3 regions of the Pseudomonas sp. FP2309 genome follow, and region 2 is predicted to be linked to each of the others. Evidence: predicted binding sites of a transcription regulator. Region 2 holds the regulator's gene; each other region holds the start of a gene.
What was found. Region 2 encodes FliA, which starts transcription of late flagellar genes. Its sites were predicted from a motif close to CTAAAGTTTNNNNNNNNNNNGCCGNTAA; they were not measured.
Positions count from the first base shown of each region.

Region 1 (6,695 bases), 1.5 Mb from region 2:
CCAGGCGGCAACGGCGAGCAGGCTGACGGCCATGACAATGACGTCGTGGAACGCCGGGTTGTTGTGATCAATGAGCAAGCCGATCAGTGGATCGGAAAACAGCCATAGCACCACGGCAAAACCCAGCATCACCGCAGCGCCAAAAGTGATGCCGACCCGACCCGCCATGCGCGCCTGCAGTAACTGCCCGGCACCATAATGCTGACCGATGCGCATGGTCACGGCGTAGGACATGCCCGCCGGCACCATGAACGCGACCGAGACGATTTGCAGGGCGACCTGATGCGCCGCCAACTGTGTGCTGCCCATGGTGCCGATGCACAGCGCGGCAAAGGCAAACAGCCCAACCTCCACCGCATAGGTGCCGCCAATCGGCAGGCCCAGGCGCCACAGTTCGCGCAGGTACCGCGTGTTGAGGCGCAGCAGGCCGCTGCCCAATGGATAGGCGGCATAGTCGCGGTTGCTGCGGATGTACCACATCAGCGCCAGCGCCATGCCGTTGGCGACGATGGCGGTGACCAGGCCGATGCCCATCAGCCCGAGTTTCGGCAGGCCGAACATGCCTTCGATCAAGGCGTGGTTGAGCAGGTAATTGAGTACCGTGCCGCCAAGGCTGATCACCATCACGGGAGTTGCCTTGCCGATGGCGCTGGTGAAGCCGCGCAAGGCCATGAAACTCAGGTAGCCGGGCAGGGCGAATGGCAGCACCGTCAGAAACTGCCCCGCCGATTGCACGTTGCTTTCGGTCTGGCCGAACATCAGCAGCACCGGCTTGAGGTTCCACAACAGCAACGCCGCCGCCAGGGCCATCAACCAGGCGAGCCAAAGCCCCGCCTGGGTCAGGCGGGTGGCGCCGTCGATATCACCGGCACCGTGACGGATCGCCACCAGTGTGCCCACGGCGGCAATCACGCCGATGCAGAAGATCGACACGAACGAATAGGTCGCCGCGCCCAGGCCACCACCGGCCAGGGCTTCGGGGCTCAGGCGCGCCATCATCAGGGTGTCGGTCAGCACCATCAGCATGTGCGCCAACTGTGAGGCGATCAGCGGCCCTGACAGCCGCAGAATGGCCCAGAGTTCAGTACGTGCCGGATGCTGCATGATCATCACGCTCAAAAAGTCAGACGTTTGGGGAGGGGGTGATTCTCGGCGCTCTCAGGCCATTGCACAAAGGGATAAATGCGATCGTTTGCATGATTAAAACTCATGCCTTATGGATTCTGGTAGGGTTCCGGCATTGCGCTGTCGGAGCTTTCTTTATGTCTCGTCGTCTCCCTCCTCTTTACGCCTTGCGTGCTTTTGAAGCGGCCTCCCGGCATAACTCCTTTACCCGTGCCGCCGAAGAACTGTCGATTACCCAAAGTGCGGTGAGCCGGCATATCCGCACGCTGGAAGAGCATTTCGCCTGCCGTCTGTTCCAGCGCAGCGGCCGCAATCGGCAGCTCACCGAAGCGGCGCGCCTGCTGTTGCCTGGAGTGCGTGAGGGGTTCGCGGCGCTGGAGCGGGCCTGCCATACCCTGAACGCCGAAGATGACATCCTGCGCATGAAGGCGCCGTCGACCCTGACCATGCGGTGGCTGTTGGCGCGGCTCAGTCGCTTCCGGGCATTACAGCCGGGCAATGAGGTGCAACTCACCAGCGCCTGGATGAACGTGGACGAAGTGGACTTCAACCAGGAGCCTTTCGATTGCGCGGTGTTATTGAGCTACGGGCACTTTCCGGCAGATTGGGAAGCCAGTTACCTGTTCCCCGAGTTCCTGATCCCCGTCGGCGCGCCGAACCTGCTCAAGGACGGCCCTTGGGACGTCAACCGCCTGGCGGGCACCGAGTTGCTGCATCCCACGCCAGACCGTCGCGACTGGCGCAATTGGCTGGAGCGCATGGGGTTGTCGTCCCACGTTTCGCTCAAGGGCGGCCAAGTGTTCGATACGCTGGAGCTGGGCATGATCGCGGCGGCACGGGGTTACGGGGTGTCCATGGGCGACCTGCTGATGGTGGCCGAAGATGTGGCACAAGGGCGTTTGAGCCTGCCATGGCCAACGGCGGTGGCGAGTGGGGAAAGTTACTATCTGGTATGGCCCAAGACCCGCCCCGGCGGTGAGCGTTTGCGGCGTCTGGCGGATTTTCTCCAGGGCGAAGTGCAGGCCATGGCTTTGCCTGCGGTCGAACGTCTCGATTGAATGGGGGCGCCCCATACGCAACCGTTTGCGCGATGCCCTTGGGATTCGCTCAAGTATTGCCACACGCCGCCGAAGTAGGTGTGTTGGAACAATCGTGCACCAACGTTTCCCATTAGATAATTTGCCGAGCAGCGCTATGAGATCAGGATGATCCTGGCCTCGGCCAGGAGCCGTCATGTCTCAACCTCGCGCGCGGATTGCCTCCCAGTTAGGCATCGCATTAGCTGTGATTTTGGCTGTCGCCATCGGCGGCAGTACTGTTTTCGCCTTGCGTTCCCTCGACTCCGCCAACCTCGATACCCGCGAGGAGCACCTGGCCAGCGAAGCGCGTTTGCTCGCCGACCAACTCAATACCTTCCACAGCACGTTACGCGAGAGCACCCAGCGCCTGACGGGGTTGTTCGAGAAACGCTTCAGCGCCGGGTTGACGGTGAAGGCCGATCAACCGGTCGCGGTGGCCGGGGTTCAGACACCGAGCCTGTTGCTGGGCGGCGAAGTGCTCAACAACAACTTCACCGAAGTGGATGAGTTCAAGCAGATGTCCGGCGGCGTGGCCACCGTGTTTGTGCGCAGCGGTGACGACTTTATCCGTGTCAGCACCTCCCTGACCAAGCAGGACGGCAGCCGTGCGATCGGCACTGTGCTTGATCGCCAGGGTCCGGCCTACCAGCGAGTGCTAGGTGGCCAGGCCTATATCGGACGTGCGGTGTTGTTCGACCGTTCCTACATGACCCAATACAGCCCTGTACGCGACCCCAGTGGCAAAGTGATCGCTGTGTTGTTCATCGGGTTTGACTACACCGACGCGCAGGCCGCCCAGTTCGAAAACCTCAAGCGCTTCCGCATCGGCCAGACCGGTTCCCTGGCGTTGCTCGATGAGCAGAAGCGCTGGCTGGTGCCCCCGGCGGGCGTGCAGGCTCTGGATCAGGCGGTTCCGGTGATGCTGGACCTGGCCAAGACCCCAGGCAAAGGTCACTTCTGGAGCGACAGGAACGAAGATTTCTACAGCGTGTCGGTGCCCTTCGAAGGTGGCCCATGGGCCGTGGTCGCGAGCATGCCGAAAGCGGAAATCCGTGCGGTGACCTGGGCCGTCGGCATTCGTCTGGTGATCGGCAGCGTGCTGGCGATGTTACTGGCGGTGGGCGCCACGGTCTGGCTGTTGCGCAGCAAACTGCAACCGTTGAGTGATCTGGTGCGTCAGGCCGAAGCCTTGGGTGCTGGCGACTTGAGCGCACGGCTTAACGTGTCCAGCCATGACGAAATTGGCCAACTGGCGCGCAGTTTCAACCAGATGGGTGAAGCGCTGTCGACCATGGTTTCCCATATCCGCAAGGCGGCCGAAGAGGTCAATAGCCGTGCTCAGGCCTTGTCGGGTTTGTCGGGCGGCGCTTATGACGGCATGGAGCAGCAGTCCGGCGAAATCACCAGCATGGCCGGCGCGGTGGAAGAATTCAGCGCCACCTCGCTGAACATCGCCGACAACATGGGCAACACTGAGCGTCTCGCCCAGGAAAATGCCCAACAAACCCGCATCGGCCGAAACTCGATGCAAGAGGCTTCCACCTCCTTGGAGCATATCGCTACCGCCCTGAACAGCACGGCCACGGTGATTAATACCTTGGGTCAGCGTTCTCAGGAAATCGGCGGGATCGTGGGTGTGATCACCTCCATCGCCGAGCAGACCAACCTGCTGGCGCTCAACGCTGCCATTGAAGCCGCGCGGGCTGGTGAACAGGGCCGCGGTTTTGCGGTGGTGGCTGACGAAGTGCGTAACCTGGCGTCGCGGACCCGCGAAGCCACCGATGAAATTTCCGGGATGATCCAAAGCATCCAGAAAGAAACCGGCAACGCCATCAGCACCATGGAACACGGCAATGTGTTGATGCAGGAAGGCCTGTCGCGCAATGCCGATGTGGCCTCGGCACTGGCGCGTATCGATGAGCAAAGCCGCTCGGCGGGTCAGCAGTTCGCGGCGATTACCACGGCGACGCAGGAACAGAGCAGCACCGCGACCTTGCTCAGCAGCAACTTGCAAAGCATCGCGCTGGCCAACAGTGAGCAGCGTGAAGTGGTATCGAACCTGGCGATTACTGCCAAAGAGTTGGAGACCCTGGCGGCGGGCCTGCGTCAAGAAGTGGATCGCTTCCGCTGAAATGCCGTCTATCACCGGGTGGGCTAAGTGATCGCTGCCGGACGGTATTGCAGGGCCTCTTTGAGATGATCGCGGGTGATGGCATCCGCCTGATCCAAGTCCGCCAGGGTGCGCGCCACCTTGAGCAATCGGTGTGCTGCGCGTAGCGACAACGTGAGCCGCTCGCAGGCGCTTTCCAGCCAGCCTTCATCGTCTTTCGCCAACCGGCAGTGCTCGCGCAGTCCCGGCAGGTCAAGGAAGGCGTTGGCGCAACCCTGGCGTTGTTGCTGGCGTTCCCGAGCTTGCGCCACGTGAGCAGAGGCCGTAGCCGTAGTGTCGCCGGCCTGCGGGGCAGGGTTCAGAGCGGTGGTTTCACGTGCCACGGTGAGATGAAGGTCGATGCGGTCGAGCAACGGTCCGGACAGCTTGTTGCGGTAGCGCTGGATCTGCTCCGGTGTGCAGCGACAACGCCCACTGGGCTCTCCCATGTAGCCACAGGGGCACGGGTTCATCGCGGCGACCAGTTGAAAGCGCGCAGGGAAACTGACGCGGTCGCGGGCGCGGGAAATCACGATATGCCCCGACTCCAGCGGCTCACGTAGTACCTCCAGCACTTTGCGATCAAACTCCGGTAACTCGTCCAGAAACAGCACACCGTGATGGGCCAGGGTAATTTCCCCAGGTTGCGGTTTTGAGCCGCCACCCACCAATGCCGGGCCTGAGGCCGAATGGTGCGGCTGGCGAAAGGGTCGGTGCGGCCAATGGCTCAACGGCGCCAGGCTGACCACGGACTGGATCGCCGCCACTTCCAATGCCTCTTGTTCGCTCAATGGCGGCAGCAAGCCGGGCAGTCGGCTGGCGAGCAGGGTCTTGCCGGTACCTGGCGGCCCGCTGAGCAACAGGTTGTGTGCCCCGGCTGCTGCGATCAGCAACGCACGCTTGGCTGACAGTTGGCCCTGCACCTCACTTAAATCTGGATAGGGCTTGTTCAGGTACTGCAACCCATCGGATTTGTAGGGCTCGATTGGCGCCTGCCCATTCAGGTGCGCCACCACTTGCAGCAAGTGGTCCACTGCAATCACTTTCAGCCCGGACGCCAGGCACGCTTCTTCGGCATTCGCCCGCGGCACTATCACGGTGCGCCCGGCCTTGCGCGCGGCCAGTGCAGCCGGCAACACGCCTTTGACCGCGCGTACTGCGCCGGATAGCGCCAACTCACCCAGGCATTCCACGTCATCGAGCATCACGGTCGGCACCTGCACGCTGGCGGCGAGGATCCCCAAGGCAATCGCCAGATCAAAACGCCCGCCGTCCTTCGGCAGGTCGGCGGGCGCGAGGTTGAGGGTGATACGGCGTGCGGGGTATTGCAGAGCGGAGTTGAGAATCGCACTGCGCACGCGGTCCTTGCTTTCTTTCACGGCGGTTTCGGGCAGGCCCACCAGCGTGAGGGACGGCAAACCATTGGCCATATGCACTTCGACGGTGACGGCAGGGGCTTCGACGCCGACTTGGGCGCGACTGTGGACAATGGCGAGGGACATGCTCGTTCCTTGAAATGGGAGGCCGCTTCCTGCGGTTTTTCAAGGGTAGACGAGGTGGGGAAGAGCACTGCGGGGGAGGTTTTACAGAACGTATCCAGCGCGAGTGTGGGAGCCAGTACTCCCACACTCGTCGTGTTTATTCAGCCGATGGTGTCAGCTTGGCTTCCAGTTCAGCCACTTTAGCCTCCAGGCTCTCCAGTCGCGCGCGCGTGCGGGCGAGCACGACCATCTGACTGTCGAATTCTTCCCGGCTCACCAGGTCGAGCTTGCTGAAGCCGCTTTGCAGCAGGGCCTTGAACTGGCTTTCGATTTCATTGCGGGGCAGCGGAGTGTCGCCGCTGAACAGGCGAGAGGCGTGGCCGCTCAGGGCGTCGAGGAGGTCTTTAGGCGCAAGCATGGGAAGTATTCCGGAAAAACTGTCGGCGGGCAGTGTATCACGCAGCGTCTATAGTCTTTCCACGGCCTGCGGCGCACGCTTTTCGCGCATCAGGTCGGGCGGTGTCGCACCGTTTTTGTGCGCATTACGGTCGCCGAATAGCCCCGCAGGTGGGCTTGAGTGGGCAAAGGACTGATTTCAGTGATTTTTACGGAGCTGGCAAGGTTTCTGCTTAGACGATCATGACCCATGCACTGATGCAGTCGCTGTGACGAATGCAGTGCGCCGACGGATCAGGGGTACAGGTTTCGTCACCAGTGGTTAGCTGGCGTCGCAATAGCAATTGCGCTTGCGACGATGCGTTACAAAGCCAGGCACTGCGCTTAGACTTGAGACGGGTTTGTTTTCCTGGGGCAAGTCCACCAATTCGGGAGAGAGTTTTCATGAAGCTAGTCACTGCCATC
Region 1 is NZ_CP117439.1:5,453,790-5,460,484, reverse strand. Features, by position in the region: gene PSH59_RS25285 (NorM family multidrug efflux MATE transporter) at 1-1,110, opposite strand, end outside; gene PSH59_RS25280 (LysR substrate-binding domain-containing protein) at 1,263-2,183, shown strand; gene PSH59_RS25275 (methyl-accepting chemotaxis protein) at 2,359-4,335, shown strand; gene PSH59_RS25270 (YifB family Mg chelatase-like AAA ATPase) at 4,359-5,855, opposite strand; gene PSH59_RS25265 (accessory factor UbiK family protein) at 5,992-6,252, opposite strand; gene glnK (P-II family nitrogen regulator) at 6,675-6,695, shown strand, end outside.
Region 1: PSH59_RS25275 (methyl-accepting chemotaxis protein) is a predicted target of FliA. The motif match lies at 2,232-2,259, and genes of this name have one in related genera.

Region 2 (6,695 bases):
GTGATGTTGGCAATGATGATGTTGCCGATGCCGCCGTTCCTGCTGGATGTGTTCTTCACCTTCAACATCGCCCTGTCGGTGGTGGTGCTGCTGGTGTGCGTGTACGCCTTGCGGCCGCTGGATTTTGCGGTATTTCCCACGATTTTGCTGGTGGCGACCCTGTTGCGCCTGGCCTTGAACGTGGCCTCGACCCGTGTGGTGATGCTTCACGGTCAGGACGGCCACGCCGCCGCCGGTAAGGTGATCCAGGCCTTCGGTGAGGTGGTGATCGGCGGTAACTACGTGGTGGGTATCGTGGTGTTCGCGATCCTGATGATCATCAACTTCGTGGTGGTGACCAAGGGTGCCGGGCGGATTTCCGAGGTGAGCGCGCGGTTTACCCTCGACGCCATGCCCGGCAAACAGATGGCCATCGACGCCGACCTCAACGCCGGCCTGATCGACCAGAACCAGGCCAAGTCCCGTCGTCTGGAAGTGGCCCAGGAAGCCGAGTTCTACGGCTCCATGGACGGTGCCAGCAAATTTGTGCGCGGTGACGCCATCGCCGGCCTGCTGATTCTGTTCATCAACCTGATCGGTGGCGTGGCTGTGGGCATGTTCCAGCACGGCATGACCTTCGGCGATGCGGGCAAGGTGTACGCCTTGCTGACCATCGGTGACGGTTTAGTGGCGCAATTGCCATCACTGTTGTTATCCACAGCAGCAGCCATCATGGTAACCCGTGCTTCGGGCTCCGAAGACATGGGCAAGCAGATCAGCCGGCAGATGTTCGCCTCGCCCAAGGCTCTGGCCGTGGCGGCGGGCATCATGGCGATCATGGGGATCGTGCCGGGCATGCCCCATGTGTCGTTTCTGAGCATGGCGGCCTTGGCGGGCGGTGGTGCGTATCTGTTCTGGAAGAAACAGAACCAGGTCAAAGTCATCGCCCAGCAGGAAATCGCACGCCAGCAGGAATTGCTGCCATCCCCGGCGCGGGCCCAGGAAACCAAGGAGTTGGGCTGGGATGACGTCACTCCGATCGACATGATCGGCCTGGAAGTCGGCTACCGCCTGATTCCGCTGGTGGACCGCAACCAGGGCGGCCAATTGCTCGCGCGGATCAAGGGCGTGCGCAAGAAGTTATCCCAGGACCTGGGCTTTTTGATGCCCACCGTGCACATCCGCGACAACCTCGATCTGGCCCCGAGCGCCTATCGCCTGACCCTGATGGGCGTGATTCTGGCCGAAGCCGAGATCTACCCGGACCGCGAGTTGGCGATCAACCCCGGCCAGGTGTTCGGCAGCCTCAATGGCATTACCGCCAAAGATCCGGCTTTTGGCCTGGAGGCGGTATGGATCGAAATCAGCCAGCGCAGCCAGGCGCAGTCCCTGGGCTACACCGTGGTGGACGCCAGCACCGTGGTCGCCACTCACCTTAACCAGATCCTGTACAAGCACTCCCACGAGCTGATCGGCCACGAGGAAGTCCAGCAATTGATGGGCCTGCTGGGCAAAGCCTCGCCGAAACTGGCCGAAGAGCTGGTGCCTGGCGTGCTGTCGCTGTCGCAATTGCTCAAAGTGCTGCAGGCGCTGTTGGCCGAACAGGTGCCGGTGCGAGACATCCGCAGCATTGCCGAAGCCATCGCTAACAACGCCGCCAAGAGTCAAGATACTGCCGCGCTGGTGGCGGCGGTGCGGGTTGGATTGTCTCGCGCAATCGTGCAAAGCATTGTGGGGCTTGACTCCGAGCTGCCTGTGATCACCTTGGAGCCAAGGTTGGAACAGATATTGCTCAATAGTATTCAGAAGGCAGGACAAGGCCAGGAAGAGGGCGTTCTGCTGGAGCCAAGCATGGCTGAAAAACTGCAGCGTTCGTTGATCGACGCCGCACAGCGCCAGGAAATGCAGGGCCAACCGGTGATTCTGCTGGTGGCGGGCCCAGTCCGGGCGATGTTGTCGCGGTTTGGACGCCTGGCAGTACCGAATTTGCACGTTTTGGCTTATCAGGAAATTCCTGACAACAAGCAAGTGACTATCGTCGCGACAGTAGGGCCCAACGGCTGAGGGTAGTGGGATATGCAAGTGAAGCGTTTTTTCGCCGCCGATATGCGTCAGGCCATGAAACTGGTCCGTGATGAGCTGGGCGCCGACGCCGCGATTATCGGTAACCGTCGTATTGCCGGCGGTGTCGAGCTGACGGCTGCCCTGGATTACACGCCCCAGGCCCTGGCGCCACGTGTGCCGAACATGGAACTTGAAGACGAGCTGCGCAAGACCGCGTCGCGCATCGTCTCGGCCCAGGCTGAACTGAGCATGCGTGGCGACAGCGATGCCACCACCAATCGCCAGTTGTTCGCCGGCCTGCCATTGACCGCCGCCGAGCCACTGGTAGAGCCCACCTTCATCGAACCGCCGCGTCCTGCAGCGCCAGCCCCGGCCGCCGCAGTCGACCAGCGCGTGTTCGACTCGATGCGCTTTGAACTCAATGGCCTGCGCGAACTGCTGGAAGTCCAGCTCGGTTCGTTGGCCTGGACGCAGTTGCAAGGCAGCAAGCCGCAGCAGGCCAACCTGTGGCGCCGCCTGCAACGCATAGGCCTGTCCGGCCCGTTGTCCCGCGACCTGCTGGCCCTGACCACCGAAATCGAAGAGCCTCGCCAGGCCTGGCGCATGTTGCTGGCCCATCTGGCGCGGATGATCGCCACCCCGGAAGTCGAACCCCTGGAAGAGGGCGGTGTGATCGCCATGGTCGGCCCTGCCGGCATGGGCAAGACCACCACCCTGGCCAAGCTGGCCGCCCGTTATGTGCTCAAATACGGCGCCCATAACATTGCGTTGGTGAGCATGGACAGCTACCGCATCGGTGCCCAGGAGCAGCTCAAGACTCTGGGGCGCATCCTCAATGTGCCGGTGACCCACGTCGACCCGGGCCAATCCCTGGCCAACGCCCTCGATCCGCTGTTGCGCAAGCGCGTGGTGTTGATCGATACCGCGGGCCTGCAAGCCAGCGATCCGGCGTTGCGCATGCAGCTGGAAAGCCTGGCCGGGCGTGGCATCAAGTCGAAAAATTACCTGGTGCTTGCAACCACCAGCCAGAAACAGGTTCTTACCGCTGCTTATCACAGCTACAAGCGCTGCGGCCTGGCCGGTTGCATCCTGACTAAACTGGATGAAACCGCCAGCCTGGGCGAAGTGTTGAGCCTGGCGATCAGCCATGAACTGCCGGTTGCCTACCTGACCGATGGCCCGCGGATTCCGGATGACCTGCATCTGCCGCGCCGTCATCAGTTGGTCAGCCGCGCAGTGAGCGTGCAAATGCAAGAAGAGCCTAGCGAGGAAGCGATGGCCGATATGTTCGCCGACCTCTACCACAACCCCGCCAAACGGGTCGGTTGAAGTCAGGATGAACACCGTGAAATGTACCTACATTGATGGTCTGCAAGCGATTCAAGCGGCCAAGCCATGTAGCCTGCGTCTAAGCAAGACAAGGTAAAGAAATAAAATGGGCAGCATGCATCCCGTACAGGTGATCGCGGTGACCGGCGGCAAAGGTGGCGTCGGGAAAACTAACGTGTCAGTGAATTTGTCCCTGGCCCTGGCAGAGCTTGGCCGTCGCGTCATGCTGCTGGATGCTGACCTGGGGCTGGCGAACGTCGACGTTCTGCTGGGGCTGACGCCCAAACACACCCTTGCCGATGTGATCGAGGGGCGCTGTGAACTGCGCGATGTGCTGCTGCAGGGCCCTGGCGGTATCCGCATCGTGCCGGCCGCGTCCGGCACCCAGAGCATGGTGCACCTGAGCCCGGCGCAGCATGCCGGTCTGATTCAGGCCTTCAGTGATATCGGCGACAACCTCGACGTGCTGGTGATCGACACCGCCGCCGGGATCGGCGAGTCCGTGGTCAGCTTCGTGCGCGCGGCGCAGGAAGTGCTACTGGTGGTCTGCGATGAGCCCACCTCGATCACCGACGCCTACGCCCTGATCAAACTGCTTAACCGTGACTACGGCATGAACCGCTTCCGCGTGCTGGCCAACATGGCCCAGAGCCCGCAGGAAGGGCGCAACCTGTTCGCCAAGTTGACCAAGGTCACGGACCGCTTTCTCGATGTCGCCCTACAATACGTTGGTGCAGTGCCCTACGACGAGTGTGTGCGCAAGGCTGTGCAAAAGCAGCGTGCAGTCTACGAAGCGTTCCCTCGTTCCAAGTGCGCATTGGCGTTCAAGGCTATTGCTCAGAAGGTCGATACCTGGCCGTTGCCCGCCAACCCACGGGGGCATCTGGAGTTTTTCGTCGAGCGATTGGTACATCAGACGAGCGCAGGACCCGTGCTATGACAGCGAACGGCTATAACGCCTACAAGAAGTCTGCCCGTGACAGTCAGGGTGAGTTGATCGAGCGTTATGCGCCACTGGTCAAACGCATCGCTTATCACCTGCTGGCTCGCCTGCCCGCCAGCGTCCAGGTCGAAGACCTGATCCAGGCCGGCATGATCGGTCTGCTCGAAGTGTCGACCAAATACGACGCGAGCAAGGGTGCGAGTTTCGAGACGTATGCGGGTATCCGTATCCGTGGCGCCATGCTCGATGAAGTGCGCAAGGGTGACTGGGCGCCCCGTTCGGTGCACCGCAATACACGTATGGTCAGTGACGCAATTCGCGCAATTGAAGCAAAAACCGGTCGCGACGCTAAAGATCACGAAGTTGCGGCCGAACTCCAATTGAGTCTCGACGATTATTACGGGATTTTGAACGATACCTTGGGCAGCCGCCTGTTCAGTTTCGACGACCTGTTGCAGGACGGCGAACACGAAGGGTTGCACGAGGACGGCGCGAGTACTCACATGGAGCCGGCGCGCGACCTGGAGGATGAACGCTTCCAGGGGGCGTTGGCTGACGCGATTGCCAATTTGCCTGAGCGTGAGCGACTGGTATTGGCGCTGTACTACGACGAAGAGCTGAACCTCAAGGAAATCGGTGAGGTCCTGGGGGTCAGCGAATCGCGGGTCAGCCAGTTACACAGCCAGTGCGCCGCCCGCTTGCGGGGGCGTTTGGGAGAGTGGCGAGCGCGCTGACAGGCAGTGTGGGGACACTGCAAAGCGATACCGCGACGGTGATTGACCGTCGCGGGTTCGGCTCGTGGTGCCCCCGGCAGTCCTTTTTGTGTAATGCCTGTTGATTGAAATGGCGCGTCCAGGTGCTGGGCGCGTTTAAGACTGCTTGGAGGTCGAATTGGACAAGAACATGAAAATCCTCATCGTTGATGACTTCTCAACGATGCGGCGGATCATAAAAAACCTGTTGCGTGACCTTGGGTTCACAAACACGGTCGAGGCGGATGACGGCCTTACGGCGATTCCGATCCTCAACAGCGGGAGCATCGACTTTCTGGTAACCGACTGGAACATGCCGGGCATGACTGGCATCGACCTGCTGCGCCACGTGCGCGCCGACGAGAAACTTCGCAGCCTGCCTGTGTTGATGGTCACCGCCGAAGCCAAGCGTGAGCAGATCATCGAAGCCGCCCAAGCCGGGGTTAACGGTTACGTGGTCAAGCCATTCACTGCATTGGCCTTGAAAGAGAAGATCGAAAAAATCTTCGAACGCATCCACGGCTAATGCCATCGCGGGGGAGCTATGGAGCATAAAGAAACGACACTGGGAGACTTTGAGTCAACCCTGAAAAAGCATGCTCACCAGTTGGTCGACAGCCTTGAAAAAGGCCATTTCGGCGACGCGGTGCAGTTGATCCATGAGCTCAACCAGACCCGTGACCGCGGCCTGTACCAGGAAGTGGGCAAGCTCACACGCGAGCTGCACAGTGCAATTGTCAATTTTCAGATTGACCCGCACATGCCCCAGGCCGAAGAAATCTCGCAGATTACTGATGCCACCGAACGCCTGTCCTATGTGGTCAGGCTGACTGAGGCGGCGGCCAACCGCACCATGGACCTGGTGGAAAACGCCACGCCCCTGGTCAACGGCATGGCCACTGAAGCCCAGGCCCTGAGCAACGACTGGGGCCGCTTCATGCGCCGGGAAGTGGGAGCTGAAGAGTTTCGTGAGCTGGCACGTCGGGTTGAAGGGTTTTTGTCGCGCAGCGAGCAGGACAACCGCACGGTGTCCAGCAATCTCAACGATATTTTGCTGGCCCAGGATTACCAGGACCTCACCGGTCAGGTGATCAAGCGTGTGACTCAACTGGTCACCGAAGTGGAGAGCAACCTGCTCAAACTGGTGCTTATGGCAGGCCAGGTTGACCGTTTTGCCGGCATCGAACATGACCGCGAAGCGATCCTCTCGGAAAAAGATCCACAAAAACATCTCGCCAAGGGTGAAGGTCCGCAGATTCATGCCGATAAACGTGAAGACGTTGTGTCAGGTCAGGATGACGTAGATGACCTGTTATCCAGTTTAGGCTTCTAAGGAGCACCCACATGAGCTTCGGCGCCGATGAAGAGATCCTTCAGGATTTCCTTGTAGAGGCCGGCGAAATTTTAGAGCAACTGTCCGAACAACTGGTCGAGCTGGAAAGCCGTCCGGATGATGCGAACCTGCTCAATGCAATTTTTCGCGGTTTTCACACTGTAAAAGGGGGCGCCGGCTTCCTCCAGCTCCATGAGCTGGTGGAGTGCTGCCACATCGCCGAGAACGTGTTCGACATCCTGCGCAAGGGTGAGCGTCACGTTGATTCGGAGTTGATGGACGTGATTCTCGAAGC
Region 2 is NZ_CP117439.1:3,937,802-3,944,496, reverse strand. Features, by position in the region: gene flhA (flagellar biosynthesis protein FlhA) at 1-2,043, shown strand, start outside; gene flhF (flagellar biosynthesis protein FlhF) at 2,056-3,372, shown strand; gene fleN (flagellar synthesis regulator FleN) at 3,479-4,312, shown strand; gene fliA (RNA polymerase sigma factor FliA) at 4,309-5,049, shown strand; gene PSH59_RS18015 (chemotaxis response regulator CheY) at 5,219-5,593, shown strand; gene PSH59_RS18010 (protein phosphatase CheZ) at 5,612-6,400, shown strand; gene PSH59_RS18005 (chemotaxis protein CheA) at 6,412-6,695, shown strand, end outside.

Region 3 (6,695 bases), 1.8 Mb from region 2:
GGTTGATGCCATGCTTCCAAGAAAAGCTTCTAAGCTTCAGGTAACCAGGAACCGTACCCCAAACCGACACAGGTGGTTGGGTAGAGAATACCAAGGCGCTTGAGAGAACTCGGGTGAAGGAACTAGGCAAAATGGCACCGTAACTTCGGGAGAAGGTGCGCCGGTGAGGGTGAAGGACTTGCTCCGTAAGCTCATGCCGGTCGAAGATACCAGGCCGCTGCGACTGTTTATTAAAAACACAGCACTCTGCAAACACGAAAGTGGACGTATAGGGTGTGACGCCTGCCCGGTGCCGGAAGGTTAATTGATGGGGTTAGCTAACGCGAAGCTCTTGATCGAAGCCCCGGTAAACGGCGGCCGTAACTATAACGGTCCTAAGGTAGCGAAATTCCTTGTCGGGTAAGTTCCGACCTGCACGAATGGCGTAACGATGGCGGCGCTGTCTCCACCCGAGACTCAGTGAAATTGAAATCGCTGTGAAGATGCAGTGTATCCGCGGCTAGACGGAAAGACCCCGTGAACCTTTACTATAGCTTTGCACTGGACTTTGAATTTGCTTGTGTAGGATAGGTGGGAGGCTTTGAAGCGTGGACGCCAGTTCGCGTGGAGCCAACCTTGAAATACCACCCTGGCAACTTTGAGGTTCTAACTCAGGTCCGTTATCCGGATCGAGGACAGTGTATGGTGGGTAGTTTGACTGGGGCGGTCTCCTCCTAAAGAGTAACGGAGGAGTACGAAGGTGCGCTCAGACCGGTCGGAAATCGGTCGTAGAGTATAAAGGCAAAAGCGCGCTTGACTGCGAGACAGACACGTCGAGCAGGTACGAAAGTAGGTCTTAGTGATCCGGTGGTTCTGTATGGAAGGGCCATCGCTCAACGGATAAAAGGTACTCCGGGGATAACAGGCTGATACCGCCCAAGAGTTCATATCGACGGCGGTTTTGGCACCTCGATGTCGGCTCATCACATCCTGGGGCTGAAGCCGGTCCCAAGGGTATGGCTGTTCGCCATTTAAAGTGGTACGCGAGCTGGGTTTAGAACGTCGTGAGACAGTTCGGTCCCTATCTGCCGTGGACGTTTGAGATTTGAGAGGGGCTGCTCCTAGTACGAGAGGACCGGAGTGGACGAACCTCTGGTGTTCCGGTTGTCACGCCAGTGGCATTGCCGGGTAGCTATGTTCGGAATAGATAACCGCTGAAAGCATCTAAGCGGGAAACTAGCCTCAAGATGAGATCTCACTGGAACCTTGAGTTCCCTGAAGGGCCGTCGAAGACTACGACGTTGATAGGTTGGGTGTGTAAGCGCTGTGAGGCGTTGAGCTAACCAATACTAATTGCCCGTGAGGCTTGACCATATAACACCCAAGCAATTTGAGAACCTGAAAGGGCATCAGATTGCGGTGTGTGAAGACGAGACGAACCGAAAGTTTGTAGATCGCAAAACACCGAAAGCTGTCACATACCCAATTTGCTGAAGCGAGGCCGTTTGGTCACGAGTCAGTACACGAATTTCTTGACGACCATAGAGCATTGGAACCACCTGATCCCATCCCGAACTCAGCAGTGAAACGATGCATCGCCGATGGTAGTGTGGGGTTTCCCCATGTGAGAGTAGGTCATCGTCAAGATTAAATTCCAGAACCCCTGTTTGCTCACGCAGACAGGGGTTTTGTTTATGTAGAAGTCCATGAATTTCATCGGCACGTTGCTAACGCGACGGTTCGATACACAGAATTTCTTGACGACCATAGAGCATTGGAACCACCTGATCCCATCCCGAACTCAGCAGTGAAACGATGCATCGCCGATGGTAGTGTGGGGTTTCCCCATGTGAGAGTAGGTCATCGTCAAGATTGAATTCCAGAACCCCTGTTTGCTAACGCAAACAGGGGTTTTGTCGTTTAGAGGCGAACGATCACGTCATGTTTTCTCTCTCCGCGACAATTCACATTCGTAGACTCATCTGGACCGACCGAAGCAGGCTGCTGACTACCGCTGGTCTATTTCCTACGTAAAAAGCGACTTTTTCCCACAACTTCCTAAGTTTTGCGTCGATTTGGCCGAAAGCCTGATGAGCCATGCGTGCACCGAAACAGTGCGGACTGACAGTCCGCTCACATACCGTTCATGGAATGTTTCACCTTGCACGCTCATCCCCCTTTGGCAAAAGAAGTCGATGAAATGAATCTCAAGTTCAGTCATAAAATTCTGTTGGCCGCGTCAGGCGTTGTGGTTCTAGCCTTCGCGTTGTTCACCCTTTACAACGATTACCTGCAGCGCAGCACAATTAAACAGAACCTGGAGTCGTCTATCCAGCAATCCGGTGAGCTCACCGCCAGCAGTGTGCAGAACTGGCTCAGTGGGCGAATACTGGTGCTTGAAAGCCTGACGCAAAACGTTGCCCACCAAGGCAGTGCCGCCGATCTTCCAGGCCTGGTCGATCAACCTGCGTTCACCTCGAACTTCCAGTTCACGTATGTCGGCCAAACCAACGGCGTGTTTACCCAGCGCCCGGATGCAAAAATGCCCGACGGTTATGACCCCCGTCAGCGCCCCTGGTACAAACAAGCCGTGGCGGCGGATAAACCCATGCTCACGCCGCCCTATATGGCTGCCGTAGGTGGGCAGATTGTCACTATCGCCATGCCGGTGAAAAAGAACGGCGAACTGCTTGGTGTCGTCGGCGGCGACCTAAGCCTGCAAACCCTGGTGAAAATTATCAACTCGGTGGATTTCGGCGGCATCGGCCATGCGTTCCTAGTCAGTGGCGACGGCCAGGTCATCGTCAGTCCTGACGAAGACCAAGTGATGAAAAACCTCAAGGACATCTACCCCGGGACCAGCGTTCGCATTGAAAAGCTCAACCAGGATGTCGTCCTCAAGGGCCAGGATCGTATTCTGTCATTCACTCCGATCAGCGGCCTACCAGGCGCGGATTGGTACATCGGTCTGTCGATCGATAAAGACAAGGCCTACGCCCCTCTGGGGAAATTCCGAACTTCCGCATTGATCGCCATGTTGATTGCCGTCGTTGCGATTGCTGTGCTCTTGAGCTTGCTGATTCAAGTCTTGCTGCGCCCCCTGACCACCATGGGCGTTGCGATGCAGGACATTGCTCAGGGGGAGGGTGACCTGACTCGTCGTCTCGCCGTTACCAGCAAAGATGAGTTTGGCGAAGTGGGCAGTGCGTTCAACCGGTTCGTGGAGCGTATCCACGCCTCGATTTCCGAAGTATCGTCCGCAACACGCCAGGTTCATGACCTGTCGCAACGGGTAATGGCGTCGTCCAACGCCTCTATTATCGGTTCTGACGAGCAAAGCGCGCGCACCAACAGTGTGGCTGCGGCAATCAACGAACTGGGTGCTGCCACCCAGGAAATCGCGCGTAACGCCGCTGATGCTTCACAGCACGCCAGCGGTGCCAGCGAGCAAGCTGACGACGGACGCAAAGTGGTGGAGCAAACCATTCTGGCAATGTCGGAGCTGTCGCAAAAAATCAGTTTGTCCTGTACTCAGATCGAAACCCTGAACGCCAGCACGGACAACATTGGTCACATCCTCGATGTGATTAAAGGTATCTCCCAGCAAACCAACCTGTTGGCACTGAACGCCGCGATTGAAGCCGCACGTGCGGGTGAGGCAGGACGAGGCTTTGCCGTGGTCGCTGACGAAGTGCGCAACTTGGCTCACCGTACCCAGGAGTCCGCCGAAGAGATTCATAAGATGATCACTTCTCTGCAAGTGGGCTCGCGTGAGGCGGTGACCACCATGAACGCCAGCCAGGCCTCCAGCGAGGAAAGCGTCGAGGTCGCCAACCAGGCCGGTGAGCGCCTGGTCAGCGTGACGCAGCGGATCGTCGAGATCGACGGCATGAATCAGTCCGTCGCGGCCGCCACCGAGGAGCAGACTGCCGTGGTGGAAACCCTCAACGTAGACATCAACCAGATCAATCTGCTGAACCAGCAGGGCGTGGCCAACCTCAACGAAACGCTGAAGGATTGCGATGCGTTGTCGCAGCAGGCTAATCGGTTGAAGCAACTGGTCGACAGTTTCAAGATCTGACCCATCACCTGTGTGCGTAGGAGCGAGCCGTCGCGCTCCTACGGCCTGCTCAGCAAACGACGTACATTGTCCAGCGCGCTGTCTGCGAAGTCCTGCACAAACTGTTCAAACCCCTTCTGTGCCGCCTCTACGGGCTCGGCAATGATGGTCCAGGTGACTCTGGAACAACGCGTTCCCAGAGCCTCGACGTTAATGGCTGACCACAATCTGGCCACACCCAGGGTGTTGTAGATCGTGGTCCATGTCATGTGCATGGCGTGCTCATCCCGACTGTTGAGCTGTTCAACCACACGGTTGCCATCTCGGAAGAACTTCGTGCGCAATGCACCTACGCCGGTACCGGTCATTTCAATATGCGTCAGGTCGGTGATGAATACATCGAACCTGGAAAATTCCCCCACCATGTCCCACAAACGGCAGGCCTGGCAGTCGACCACTACAGAGGCCACTATCGGCCGGCCAGTCGGGTTGTGGATTAACGTATCGGGTTGCAGCAGATTCATGAGGTTGTCCTGGGGCCGTTCATAGAAAGCCGATAGCCTTGAGGTAATTGCAGCCTTTGCTCAATAGCGTGGGTTCTTTGTCGGGATACCTCTCGCCCATCTGCTGAACGCCATGGCGCGCGTTGTCGTGAAGGATCATCCCGGTGTCGCCGATGTCTTCATCCAGGCCATCAAGATAAAACCCGAGTACGCCGAACAGCGCGTTGTCCTGGTCCACAGTCCTTAGCGCCTCCTGCCATCGCGCGAGGCTCACTCGCTCGAACGTGTGACCCGACCGGCTGAACGCATCCAGATAGTCCCCCCAGCTCAAAGGTTGTGGGTTATGTAGGTTGAACACGTTTCTATCGGCTTGGAAACGACCACTGTGGAAGGCAATGAAGCGAGCCAGGAAATCCACCGGCATCAGGTCGAAATTCAGATCGAGTCGTGGAAGCAGGCCCAATTGCAAAGAGCCTTTGAGCATCAGCAACAGGCGATTTTTTTGCGGCTGACAGACCCCGTTACGGCTGTTGAAACTGACGTTTCCAGGACGATGAATATTCACCCAGGCTCCCTGTTTGAGTGCATGTCCCAGATGCCGCTCCGCCACCCACTTGGACAGGTTGTAGCCATTCTTGATGTACACCGGCAATGTGGCTGCGGCGGGGGTTTCAAGTACATGACCAAGCGTGTCGACGCTACTGCAGGCTGATAACGTCGATACAAAATTGAAGACCTTCTTGCTGCCTGTCTCGCACAAACGCAGGCATTCGAATATAGGGTCGACGTTGTCGCTGGCCAGTGAGGCATAGTCCATTACGTGGTTGACCTGGGCCGCATTGTGCACCAGCACGCCGAAGCCTTCGACGAGGTAGTCGTAGACGTTACTCGCCAAGCCCAATCGAGGCCGGCTGATGTCCGCGGCAAATACCTGCACCCTGCTCAGGTCCAGGTGTTCCAAACGGTAATCACGCAGCGCCTGGTTAAAACGCGCCATCGCTGACTGCCCCGGTCGCTCTCGCACCAGGCACGCCACCGAAGTTGCGCCATTGGTAACCAGGGCTTGGACGATATGTACGCCGACAAAACTGTTGGCACCGGTGACGATCACTTTGTATGGATCGCCGGCGAAGTCCTCGTGCAGCGTGTTGAGCGTCCACTTGCGTTGGGCATCCCGGACCGCCTTGCCGAAGCAGGCGTCGGGGCGCTCACTTTCCTCGATCAGCGCCGCGAGTGTACGGACCGTTGGTGCTTCAATGAACGGGCTCAGCGCAAAACTGCGGCCACATTGCTCGCGAACACGTAGCAACAACGTCGACAGCAAAATCGAATGGCCGCCGAGGTCGAAGAAGCTGTCATCGATCGCGACGTTCTCCACCGGCAGCGCCAAAAGCTCGCCCCAAAGGTCGCGCAGCCGAGTTTGCAGCGGGGTGTGAGCAGGACAGGAGGCCAGCTGCACCAGGGGAGGTGGCGGCAGAGCCAGTAGCGCCTGGCGGTCGACTTTACCGTTTGCCGAGTGGGGCATGCGGGGCACCTCAAGCCAGGATCCCGGTTGCAGATAATCCGGTAACCACTGCCGTGCATGTCTGCGCAGCGCCGCTACGGTGGCGCCTGGTTCAGGCTGGGCGGCAAAGGCGTGGATCCGGCGGTCACGGTCAATCACCACGGCCAGCTCGCGATATAGCCGGCTGTTGCGCAGACATTGTTCAATCTCTTGGGGTTCGACCCGAAAGCCGCGGATTTTGACCTGATCATCACGCCGCCCGCCCAACATAATGCCCTCTGCGGTCCACTGTGCAAGGTCGCCGCTGCGGTACGCCTGAACGACGTGGCCACCTGTCTGCAATTGGACAAACGCGCTGGCGGGCTGCGACGTCGCGCTCACATACCCCAGGCTTACCCCAGGGCCAACGATGTAGATTTCGCCCGTTACCTGTTCTTCCACGGGCTGCAGTTTTTCATCGAGGATCAGCACTTGGCTGTTAGCAATGGGGTAGCCAATGTTGCGACAGTTGTCGCCGGGAGCCAGCGTTCGGTGTGTGACCAACACTGTGGTCTCGGTGGGACCGTAGAGGTTGTGAAGCTGGCATTGCCCGGCCAGTTGCTCTATCACATGGGGCTCGCAGGCATCGCCACCGGTCAGCAGGTGCGTC
Region 3 is NZ_CP117439.1:120,167-126,861, forward strand. Features, by position in the region: rRNA gene PSH59_RS00580 (23S ribosomal RNA) at 1-1,353, shown strand, start outside; rRNA gene rrf (5S ribosomal RNA) at 1,511-1,626, shown strand; rRNA gene rrf (5S ribosomal RNA) at 1,736-1,851, shown strand; gene PSH59_RS00595 (methyl-accepting chemotaxis protein) at 2,180-4,060, shown strand; gene PSH59_RS00600 (SRPBCC family protein) at 4,099-4,563, opposite strand; gene PSH59_RS00605 (amino acid adenylation domain-containing protein) at 4,583-6,695, opposite strand, start outside.
Region 3: PSH59_RS00595 (methyl-accepting chemotaxis protein) is a predicted target of FliA. The motif match lies at 2,038-2,065, and genes of this name have one in related genera.